3 regions of the Streptomyces sp. NPDC002851 genome follow, and region 1 is predicted to be linked to each of the others. Evidence: predicted binding sites of a transcription regulator. Region 1 holds the regulator's gene; each other region holds the start of a gene.

The links. The regulator HrcA, encoded in region 1, represses chaperone genes, less so after heat shock. The targets are predictions, from matches to a motif close to TTNGCACTCNGNNNNNCNGAGTGCNAA.
Region 2: a site for HrcA is predicted at 1,556-1,582, ahead of groES (co-chaperone GroES). Genes of this name have one in related genera too.
Region 3: a site for HrcA is predicted at 1,909-1,935, ahead of groL (chaperonin GroEL). Genes of this name have one in related genera too.

What each region holds. Positions count from the first base shown of each region.
Region 1 covers NZ_JBSFUT010000012.1:113,613-116,859, forward strand. The annotation lists gene ACWD10_RS15360 (nitronate monooxygenase) at 1-146, opposite strand, end outside; gene dnaJ (molecular chaperone DnaJ) at 253-1,386, opposite strand; gene hrcA (heat-inducible transcriptional repressor HrcA) at 1,388-2,404, opposite strand; gene ACWD10_RS15375 (MBL fold metallo-hydrolase) at 2,590-3,247, shown strand, end outside.
Region 2 covers NZ_JBSFUT010000001.1:94,805-98,051, reverse strand. The annotation lists gene groL (chaperonin GroEL) at 1-992, opposite strand, end outside; gene groES (co-chaperone GroES) at 1,102-1,410, opposite strand; gene ACWD10_RS00540 (FtsW/RodA/SpoVE family cell cycle protein) at 1,668-3,122, shown strand; gene ACWD10_RS00535 (polysaccharide deacetylase family protein) at 3,204-3,247, opposite strand, start outside.
Region 3 covers NZ_JBSFUT010000002.1:4,190-7,436, reverse strand. The annotation lists gene groL (chaperonin GroEL) at 124-1,746, opposite strand; gene ACWD10_RS01875 (cold-shock protein) at 2,077-2,280, opposite strand; gene ACWD10_RS01870 (MoaD/ThiS family protein) at 2,732-3,010, opposite strand; gene thrC (threonine synthase) at 3,145-3,247, opposite strand, start outside.

The sequences.
Region 1 (3,247 bases):
CCGTCGGCCGTCTTGTACCCGGCGGCGAGGAACCCGAGGCCCCCGGCCTGGGACACGGCCGCGGCGAGCGACGGGCAGGAGGCGCCGCCGGCCATGGGGGCCTGCACGATCGGAAGGGGGCAGAGATCGGTCAGCGCGGAGGACATGACGTTATGGTTTCACGTCCTCCGCACCACGCGTATTTCGGCCCCCACGGGGCTCGGTTCATCGCGCTGAACGCGTTCGTCCTGAAACGCCGGACGGGCTGATTGATTACCGCCCGTTGAACGCGTCCTTGAGGCGCGAGAACAACCCCTGCTGCCCCGGCTGGAACTGCCCGGTCGGCCGCTCCTCACCCCGCAGCTGTGCCAGCTCCCGCAGCACCCGCTCCTGCTCGGGATCAAGCTTCGTCGGCGTCGTCACCTCGACATGCACGATGAGGTCACCGCGCCCGCCGCCGCGCAGATGCGTGATCCCGCGACCGTGCAGCGGAATGGACTGGCCGGACTGCGTACCGGGCCGGATGTCGACCTCTTCCATCCCGTCGAGCGTCTCGAGCGGCACCTTCGTGCCGAGCGCCGCCGCCGTCATCGGAATGGTGACCGTGCAGTGCAGATCGTCGCCGCGCCGCTGGAAGACCGGGTGCGGCAGCTCGTGGATCTCCACGTACAGGTCACCGGCGGGCCCGCCGCCGGGGCCGACCTCGCCCTCACCGGCGAGCTGGATCCGGGTGCCGTTGTCCACACCGGCCGGGATCTTCACGGTCAGCGTGCGGCGCGAGCGGATCCGGCCGTCACCGGCGCACTCGGGGCACGGCGTGGGCACCACGGTGCCGAAGCCCTGGCACTGCGGGCACGGCCGCGAGGTCATGACCTGGCCCAGGAAGGACCGCGTGACCTGGGAGACCTCGCCGCGGCCGCGGCACATGTCACAGGTCTGCGCGGAGGTGCCCGGGGCGGCGCCCTCGCCGCTGCAGGTCGTGCACACCACGGCGGTGTCGACCTGGATGTCCTTCGTCGTGCCGAACGCCGCCTCGTCCAGCTCGACCTCGAGCCGGATCATGGCGTCCTGGCCCCGACGGGTCCGCGACCTCGGGCCGCGCTGCGACGCCGTACCGAAGAACGCGTCCATGATGTCCGAGAAGTTCCCGAACCCGCCCGCGCCGAAGCCGCCCGCACCGGCGCCCGCCTGCGAGAGCGGGTCGCCGCCGAGGTCGTAGACCTGCTTCTTCTGCGGGTCCGACAACACCTCGTACGCGGCGTTGATCTCCTTGAAGCGCTCCTGCGTCTTCGGATCGGGGTTGACGTCCGGGTGCAGCTCACGGGCGAGCCGCCGGAACGCCTTCTTGATCTCGTCCTGGGATGCGTCGCGGCGCACGCCGAGTACGGCGTAGTAGTCCGTGGCCACCTTAAGACTCCGCCAGGATCTGTCCGACGTAACGTGCCACTGCGCGTACCGCTCCCATCGTTCCGGGGTAGTCCATGCGGGTCGGGCCGACCACGCCGAGCTTGGCGACTGCCTCGCCGCCCGAACCGTAGCCGACCGAGACGACTGAAGTGGAGTTGAGCCCCTCGACGGCGTTCTCATGACCGATGCGCACGGTCATGCCCGAATCGGTCGACTCGCCGAGCAGCTTGAGCAGCACCACCTGCTCCTCGAGGGCCTCCAGGACGGGCCGGATCATCAGCGGGAAGTCGTGCCCGAACCGCGTGAGGTTCGCGGTCCCGCCGATCATCAGGCGTTCCTCGGTGTCCTCGACGAGCGTCTCAAGGAGCGTCGCGAGGACGGTCGAGACCGAGCCGCGGTCCTCCGCCTCGAAGGACTCGGGCAGGTCCTGCACCAGCGTCGGCACGTCGCTGAACCGACGCCCGGCCACCCGGCTGTTGAGCCGGGCCCGCAGATCCGCGAGCGCCGTCTCACCGAACGGGGCAGGGCAGTCCACATGACGCTGCTCGACCCGACCCGTATCGGTGATCAGTACGAGCATCACCCGGGCCGGAGCCAGCGAGAGCAGCTCGACGTGCCGCACCGTCGACCGGGTCAGCGAGGGGTACTGCACCACGGCGACCTGCTGGGTCAGCTGCGCGAGCAGCCGCACCGTCCGGCTGACGACGTCGTCCAGGTCGACGGCGCCGTCGAGGAAGTTCTGAATGGCCCGCCGCTCGGCTCCCGACAGCGGCTTGACGCCCGCGAGCTTGTCCACGAAGAGCCGGTAGCCCTTGTCGGTCGGGATCCGCCCGGCGCTGGTGTGCGGCTGGGCGATGTACCCGTCGTCCTCGAGGGCCGCCATGTCGTTGCGCACGGTGGCCGGGGAGACGCCGAGGCGGTGCCGTTCGGTGAGTGCCTTGGAACCCACCGGCTCCTCGGTGCCGACATAGTCCTGGACGATGGCGCGCAGCACTTCGAGCCTGCGTTCGCTGAGCATCCGCGCTCACCTCCCTGCCGCCGTCACCGCGACCGTCGCCTTGTCTTGACCTTCGCCTTGCTTCTGGCACTCACCTCGCGCGAGTGCCAGTTTCCGCCGCCCAGTGTACGGCCGTGGGGTACGGCCCCGGCAAGGGCGGTACCTCAGGCCCTGCCAGGGCACGCTCGCGGGGTTAGCGTCTGTGTATGCAGCAGCCGCACTCCACCGGGGCGCCGGACCGGGTTCCCGGCTGGGAGGAGCTCTCACCGGTCGTACGCCGCCGCCGACTGCCCGTCTGGGACTGCACCACGGGCCTGGTCATCGGCGAGCGCTCCGCCCTGGTGATCGACCCCGGGTCCTCGCTCCGGGAGGGCGCCGAGATCCGCGCTCAGGCACAGGCCATGCTCGGCCCGGCCCGCCGTGTGACCCATCTCGCGCTCACGCACCCGCACTTCGACCACGTCATGGGCGCCGCGGCCTTCGCGGGCGTCGAGGTGTACGCGGCCGTGGGCGTCGACTCAGTCTTCGCCGCACGCCGCGACGAGCTCGCCTCGTCCGCCGTGCACCACGGCATGGATCCGAGCACCGCGACCGAGTCCGCGGACGCGCTGGCCCGCCCGCACCACCTGGTGTGCGGCGAGTGGACCCTCGACCTCGGCGGCGGCGTACAGGTGCTGCTCGCCAACATCGGCCCCGCCCACACCGGCCACGACCTGGTGGTTCTTGTACGGGGCCCGGGCAGCGACCCCGAGATCGTGTTCTGCGGCGACCTGGTCGAGGAGTCCGGCGACCCCCAGGCGGGCCCGGACGCGGTGCCGACCCACTGGCCCCACGCCCTCGACCGTCTGCTCGAACTGGGCGGTG
Region 2 (3,247 bases), on a different contig from region 1:
GTGGTGTCGTCCTTGGTGATGGTGACGCGGCGGGCGGTGCCGAGCACGTCGAGACCGGCCTGGTCGAGCTTGAGGCCGACCTCCTCGGCGATGACGGTGGCACCGGTGAGGGTGGCCATGTCGCCGAGCATCGCCTTACGACGGTCGCCGAAGCCGGGGGCCTTGACGGCCACGGCGTTGAAGGTGCCGCGGATCTTGTTCACGACCAGGGTCGACAGGGCCTCGCCCTCGACGTCCTCGGCGATGATCAGGAGCGGCTTGGAGCCACCGGCCTGAATGACCTTCTCCAGGAGCGGAAGCAGGTCCTGGATGGAGGAGATCTTGCCCTGGTGGATCAGGATGTACGGGTCGTCGAGGACGGCCTCCATACGCTCCTGGTCGGTCACCATGTACGGCGACAGGTAGCCCTTGTCGAAGGCCATGCCCTCGGTGAAGTCCAGCTCCAGACCGAAGGTGTTGGACTCCTCGACGGTGATGACACCGTCCTTGCCGACCTTGTCCATGGCCTCGGCGATGAGCTCGCCGACCTGCTGGTCCTGGGCGGACAGCGCGGCCACGGCGGCGATGTCGGACTTCTCCTCGATCGGACGCGCGGTGGCGAGCAGCTCGTCCGAGACGGCCTTGACCGCGGCGTCGATGCCCTTCTTCAGGGCGGCCGGGGAGGCGCCGGCGGCGACGTTCCGCAGGCCCTCCTTGACCAGGGCCTGGGCGAGCACGGTGGCGGTGGTGGTGCCGTCACCCGCGATGTCGTTGGTCTTGGTCGCCACCTCCTTCACCAGCTGGGCGCCGAGGTTCTCGTACGGGTCGTCGACCTCGACCTCGCGCGCGATCGTGACGCCGTCGTTGGTGATGGTGGGGGCGCCGAACTTCTTGTCGATGACGACGTTCCGGCCCCTGGGGCCGATCGTCACCTTGACGGTGTCGGCAAGCTTGTTGACGCCGCGCTCAAGGGCGCGACGGGCGTCCTCGTCGAACTTCAGGATCTTCGCCATGGAGCTTTCTCAAGTCCTCTCAAAATGAACTGCGCCCCTGCCACCCGGCAATGTGAAATTCGCGGGGACCAGGGGCGCAGTACAGAAGCCTGTGGAGCTTCGAAGTGAATTACTTCTCGACGATCGCGAGCACGTCGCGGGCCGAGAGGACGAGGTACTCGTCGCCGTTGTACTTCACCTCGGTGCCGCCGTACTTGCTGTAGAGCACGACGTCGCCGGTCTTCACGTCGAGCGGCAGACGCTCGCCGTTCTCGAAGCGGCCCGGGCCCACGGCCAGGACGACGCCCTCCTGGGGCTTCTCCTTGGCAGTGTCCGGAATAACCAGGCCAGAGGCCGTGGTCTGCTCGGCGTCGAGCGGCTGGACCACAATGCGGTCCTCGAGCGGCTTGATGGCAACCTTGGAGCTGGCGGTCGTCACGATCCGACCTCCCCCTTCGGAGATCTCACGGGGTTAACTGTCTGAGGTGGCGACCAGGTGGATCCGTCGTCGCGGGTGCCGGACCTGCCCGTCGCTGTGTTGGCACTCTCCACTGGGGAGTGCCAAGCCGAGACTATGACTGCGATTAGCACTCGGTCAAGCGGAGTGCCAATTCACCGGCAAGTGGCGTCCACGAGACCGACCGACCCAGGAGTGCACGCCGGAACCGCACGACGTATCTCTACGTCATCCTGCATATGGCGATAGCGCAGCGCATAGCGGGGCAGATCGGACAGGATGCGGCGGACGCGCCCGCCTCGGCGAGCGTCTCCCGCTCCACCCGCTCCTCCCATTCCACCCCTGCCGCGCTCGCACACCGGCGGACCGAGGCGCTGCTGCTCGCGCTCACCGTGCTGATCACCGCCTTCGGGCACGCCTGCGTGGGGTTCGCCACCCAGGGCCAACTGCCCGTGAACCTGGCCCAGTTCGCCGCCAGCCTGACGCTGCTCGCGCTCGCCGCCCATCTGGCGGTACGCCGCTTCGCCCCGTACGCCGACCCGCTGATCCTGCCCGTGGCGACCCTGCTCACCGGGCTCGGTCTCGTACTCCTGCACCGCCTGGACGCCACGTACGCCGAGAAGTTCAAGAACGCGGCGCCCACCGCGGGCGGGCAGCTGCTCTGGTCCGTGATCGGCGTCGCGATCTGCATCGGCGCCCTGGTGGTGCTGCGCGATCACCGGCGGCTTCAGCGCTACATCTATCTGACGATGGCCGTCGCCCTGGTGCTGCTCATGGCACCGGCCTTCTTTCCCGGCGACACCTACGGCGCCAAGCGCTGGATCTACCTCGGCTCGCTCTCCTTCCAGCCGGGCGAGTTCGTGAAGCTGATGATCGCGGTGTTCTTCGCCGGCTATCTGACGGTCAACCGGGACTCGCTCGCGCTGACCGGCCGCAAGCTGTTCGGGGTGCGGCTGCCGCCGGGGCGGCAGCTCGGGCCGATCTTCACGATCTGGGCGATCAGCCTGCTCGTGCTTGTCTTCGAGCGCGATCTGGGCACGTCGCTGATCTTCTTCGGGCTCTTTGTGGTGATGCTGTACGTCGCGACGGAGCGCACCAGTTGGATCGTCTGCGGTCTGGGCATGGCCGTGGTCGGGGCGCTCGCCGTCGGCTCGACACAGCCGCACGTCAAGGGCCGGGTACAGGCGTGGCTCGACCCGTTCGCGATCTACCTTCCGGAAGCGCAGCGGCCGCCGGGGCTCATCTCCGACCAGGCGGCCCAGGCCCTGATGAGCCTCGGCAGCGGCGGCCTCACCGGCACCGGGCTCGGCCAGGGGCATCCCGAGCTGATCGGCTTCGCCGGGCGCAGCGACTTCATCCTGACCACGGTCGGCGAGGAGTTGGGGCTCGCCGGGCTGATGGGGGTGCTTCTCTTGTACGCCCTGTTGGTGCAGCGCGGGCTCCGCACTTCCATCCTGGCCAGGGACCCCTTCGGCAAGCTGCTCGCTGCCGGGCTCGCGGCGGCCCTGATGCTGCAGGTGTTCGTGGTCGCGGGCGGCGTGATGGGGCTCATTCCGCTCACCGGCAAGGCGCTGCCGTTCCTGGCGAAGGGCGGTTCCTCGCTGGTCGCGAACTGGGTGATGATCGCGCTGCTGCTACGGATCAGCGACAGCGCGGGGCGGCACCGGGAGGCGGCCCTGCGGTCGGATACGTAACCCGTCCAACCGGTGCGGGGCTTGAACCGATGCAGCGCGTAACCGGTGTAACCGGTTTAACGGGTGCAGTAAGTCGGCCCCTCAGAGGTAGTCCTCCAAGCGCGCCACCGCGAAGCCCTGCGTCT
Region 3 (3,247 bases), on a different contig from region 1:
GGCGCCCGCCTCACAAGGCTCATGAGCGAGAAGCTCATCAAGCAACAGGGGCGGTGCGCCTCCCGAGAGGGAAGCACACCGCCCCTTTGCAGAGCAAAACGCTCAGGACAGCTGATCCGGGGATCAGAAGTCCATGTCACCGCCCGGCATGCCGCCCGGAGCGGCCGCGGCGGCCTTCTCCGGCTTGTCGGCGATGACGGCCTCGGTGGTGAGGAACAGCGCGGCGATCGACGCGGCGTTCTGCAGCGCGGAACGGGTCACCTTGGCCGGGTCGATGACGCCCGCGGCGATCAGGTCCTCGTACTCACCGGTGGCGGCGTTCAGACCGTGACCGGCCTGGAGGTTGCGGACCTTCTCCACCACGACGCCGCCCTCAAGACCGGCGTTCTCGGCGATCTGCTTGAGCGGGGCCTGGAGGGCCAGCTTGACGGCGGCGGCACCGGTGGCCTCGTCGCCCTCGAGCTCCAGCTTCTCGAAGACCGAGGAGGCCTGCAGCAGGGCCACGCCACCACCGGCGACGATGCCCTCCTCGACGGCCGCCTTGGCGTTACGCACGGCGTCCTCGATGCGGTGCTTGCGCTCCTTGAGCTCCACCTCGGTGGCGGCACCGGCCTTGATGACGGCCACGCCGCCGGCCAGCTTCGCGAGGCGCTCCTGGAGCTTCTCGCGGTCGTAGTCCGAGTCGGACTGCTCGATCTCGGCGCGGATCTGGTTCACCCGGCCGTTGACCTGGTCGCTGTCGCCCGCACCGTCGACGATGGTGGTCTCGTCCTTGGTGATGACGACCTTGCGGGCGCGGCCGAGCAGGTCGATCGTCGCGTTCTCGAGCTTGAGGCCGACCTCCTCGGAGATGACCTCGCCGCCGGTGAGGATGGCGATGTCGTTCAGCATCGCCTTGCGGCGGTCACCGAAGCCCGGGGCCTTCACGGCGACGGACTTGAAGGTGCCCTTGATCTTGTTGACGACCAGGGTCGACAGGGCCTCGCCCTCGACGTCCTCGGCGATGATCAGCAGCGGCTTGCCGGACTGCATGACCTTCTCGAGGAGCGGCAGCAGGTCCTTGACCGAGCCGATCTTCGAGTTCGCGATCAGGATGTACGGGTCGTCGAGGACGGCCTCCATACGCTCCATGTCGGTCGCGAAGTACGCCGAGATGTAGCCCTTGTCGAAGCGCATGCCCTCGGTGAGCTCCAGCTCCAGACCGAAGGTCTGGGCCTCCTCGACCGTGATGACGCCTTCCTTGCCGACCTTGTCCATCGCCTCGGCGATGAGCTCACCGATCTGGGTGTCGGCGGCGGAGATGGAGGCCGTGGAAGCGATCTGCTCCTTGGTCTCGACATCCTTCGCCTGCTCCAGCAGGGCGCCGGAGACCGCCTCGACGGCCCGCTCGATGCCACGCTTCAGAGCCATCGGGTTGGCACCCGCGGCGACGTTCCGCAGGCCCTCCTTGACGAGCGCCTGCGCCAGGACGGTCGCGGTCGTCGTGCCGTCACCGGCGACGTCGTCCGTCTTCTTGGCGACCTCCTTGACCAGCTCGGCGCCGATCTTCTCGTACGGGTCCTCGAGCTCGATCTCCTTGGCGATGGAGACACCATCGTTGGTGATCGTGGGGGCGCCCCACTTCTTCTCGAGGACGACGTTGCGACCCTTGGGCCCAAGGGTCACCTTGACGGCGTCGGCGAGCTGGTTCATGCCGCGCTCGAGGCCGCGCCGTGCCTCCTCGTCGAACGCGATGATCTTGGCCATGTGAAGTGGTCCTCCCGGACTGGGGTGGATTGCTCCGGACCGCGCTGGCGCCCGCGACGGACGGCCTGCCTGCCTCGTGGTTCCTTGCCCCACCCGGCGTGGCGGCCTCACCGACCCGGTCCTTCTTTGTCACTCTCACCTGCAGAGTGCTAACGCCAATGATTAGCACTCTCCCTGGGTGAGTGCAAGGCGCTTCCGGTGAAGGAGGACCGTCGTCCGTACGGTGACGACCGCCGCAGGCGCGCCGGAGCCCGTACGCACGGAAGGACCCGCACCCCGGAGGGATGCGGGTCCTTCGTCACGTCGCTGCAGTCAGTCGCGTCGGCGCGATCAGGCAGTCACGCGGACCATGTCCGCCTGCGGCCCCTTCTGGCCCTGCGAGATCTCGAACTCGACCCGCTGGCCCTCTTCAAGGGTGCGGTAGCCGTCCATCTGAATCGCGCTGTAGTGGACGAATACATCCGCACCACCGTCGACCGCGATGAAGCCGTACCCCTTCTCCGCGTTGAACCACTTGACGGTGCCCTGAGCCATGCCTAACTCCCCTATTACTGGCCCTTGCACAGACCCGCACTTCGCGGATCCGGGTCAGACCTCACCCCCCGACAGGTGGGGGTGTGCGCCGGAACGCGTCGACCGCCGCTGAATGTATCTGTCCAACTGCCGTCTGCAACAGGTCAATCGGACGAGAATTCTGGGCACGGCCGAGCGGAAGAATACGGAGAAGTCGCCGCCAGCCAGGGCAAGTCGGGCCCGGCAAAGCTCTCATACGGCGCAAATGGCCGGAATGCATTGGCCGCTTCCGGCCGGGATTTCCTCGGAGTTCTCATATGCTCCCGGCACACTCAGCACGCACGGGACACTCACGGGGAATCGGACGCGCCCAACTGTACCGCGCGCCACGAGGCTGAATTACCCCCTCCGCTTAGCGCGGAGAGGGCAATTCTCAAGAACCTTGCGTATTGCGGGCCGATGAGCCCGACGCTCAGCAGCCGCCCGCGACCGCCGGGATGATGGAGACGCCGGCACCGTCCGGGGTCGCCGTCTCCAGGCCCTGCTCGAAGCGGACGTCGTCGTCGTTCACGTACACGTTCACGAAGCGGCGCAGCTTGCCCTGGTCGTCCAGGACGCGGGCGGCGATACCGGCGTGGTTCTTCTCCAGGTCCGCGATGACCTCGGCGAGGGTCGCACCCTCGGCCTGAACCTCGGACTGGCCGCCGGTGTAGGTGCGCAGGATGGTGGGGATGCGGACGTTGACGCTCATGGTTCACCTTTCGGCGGGGTAGAAATCAGCCCCTCCGGCGTTTGAGGAGCGGGGGTCTGGGGGCAGAGCCCCCTCACGCGGCGTTAGCCGCATATCGGCACTGCCGGGAAGGGGCGGGGCTGGGGAGTAAAAAGTCAGCGATCCAGACCAGCGGCCCGGAACGCATCAAGGGACGGCTTGATCACGGCAGTGGCCTGCGACGTGGGCGCCACCGCGTCCAGCGTCTTCAAGCCATCA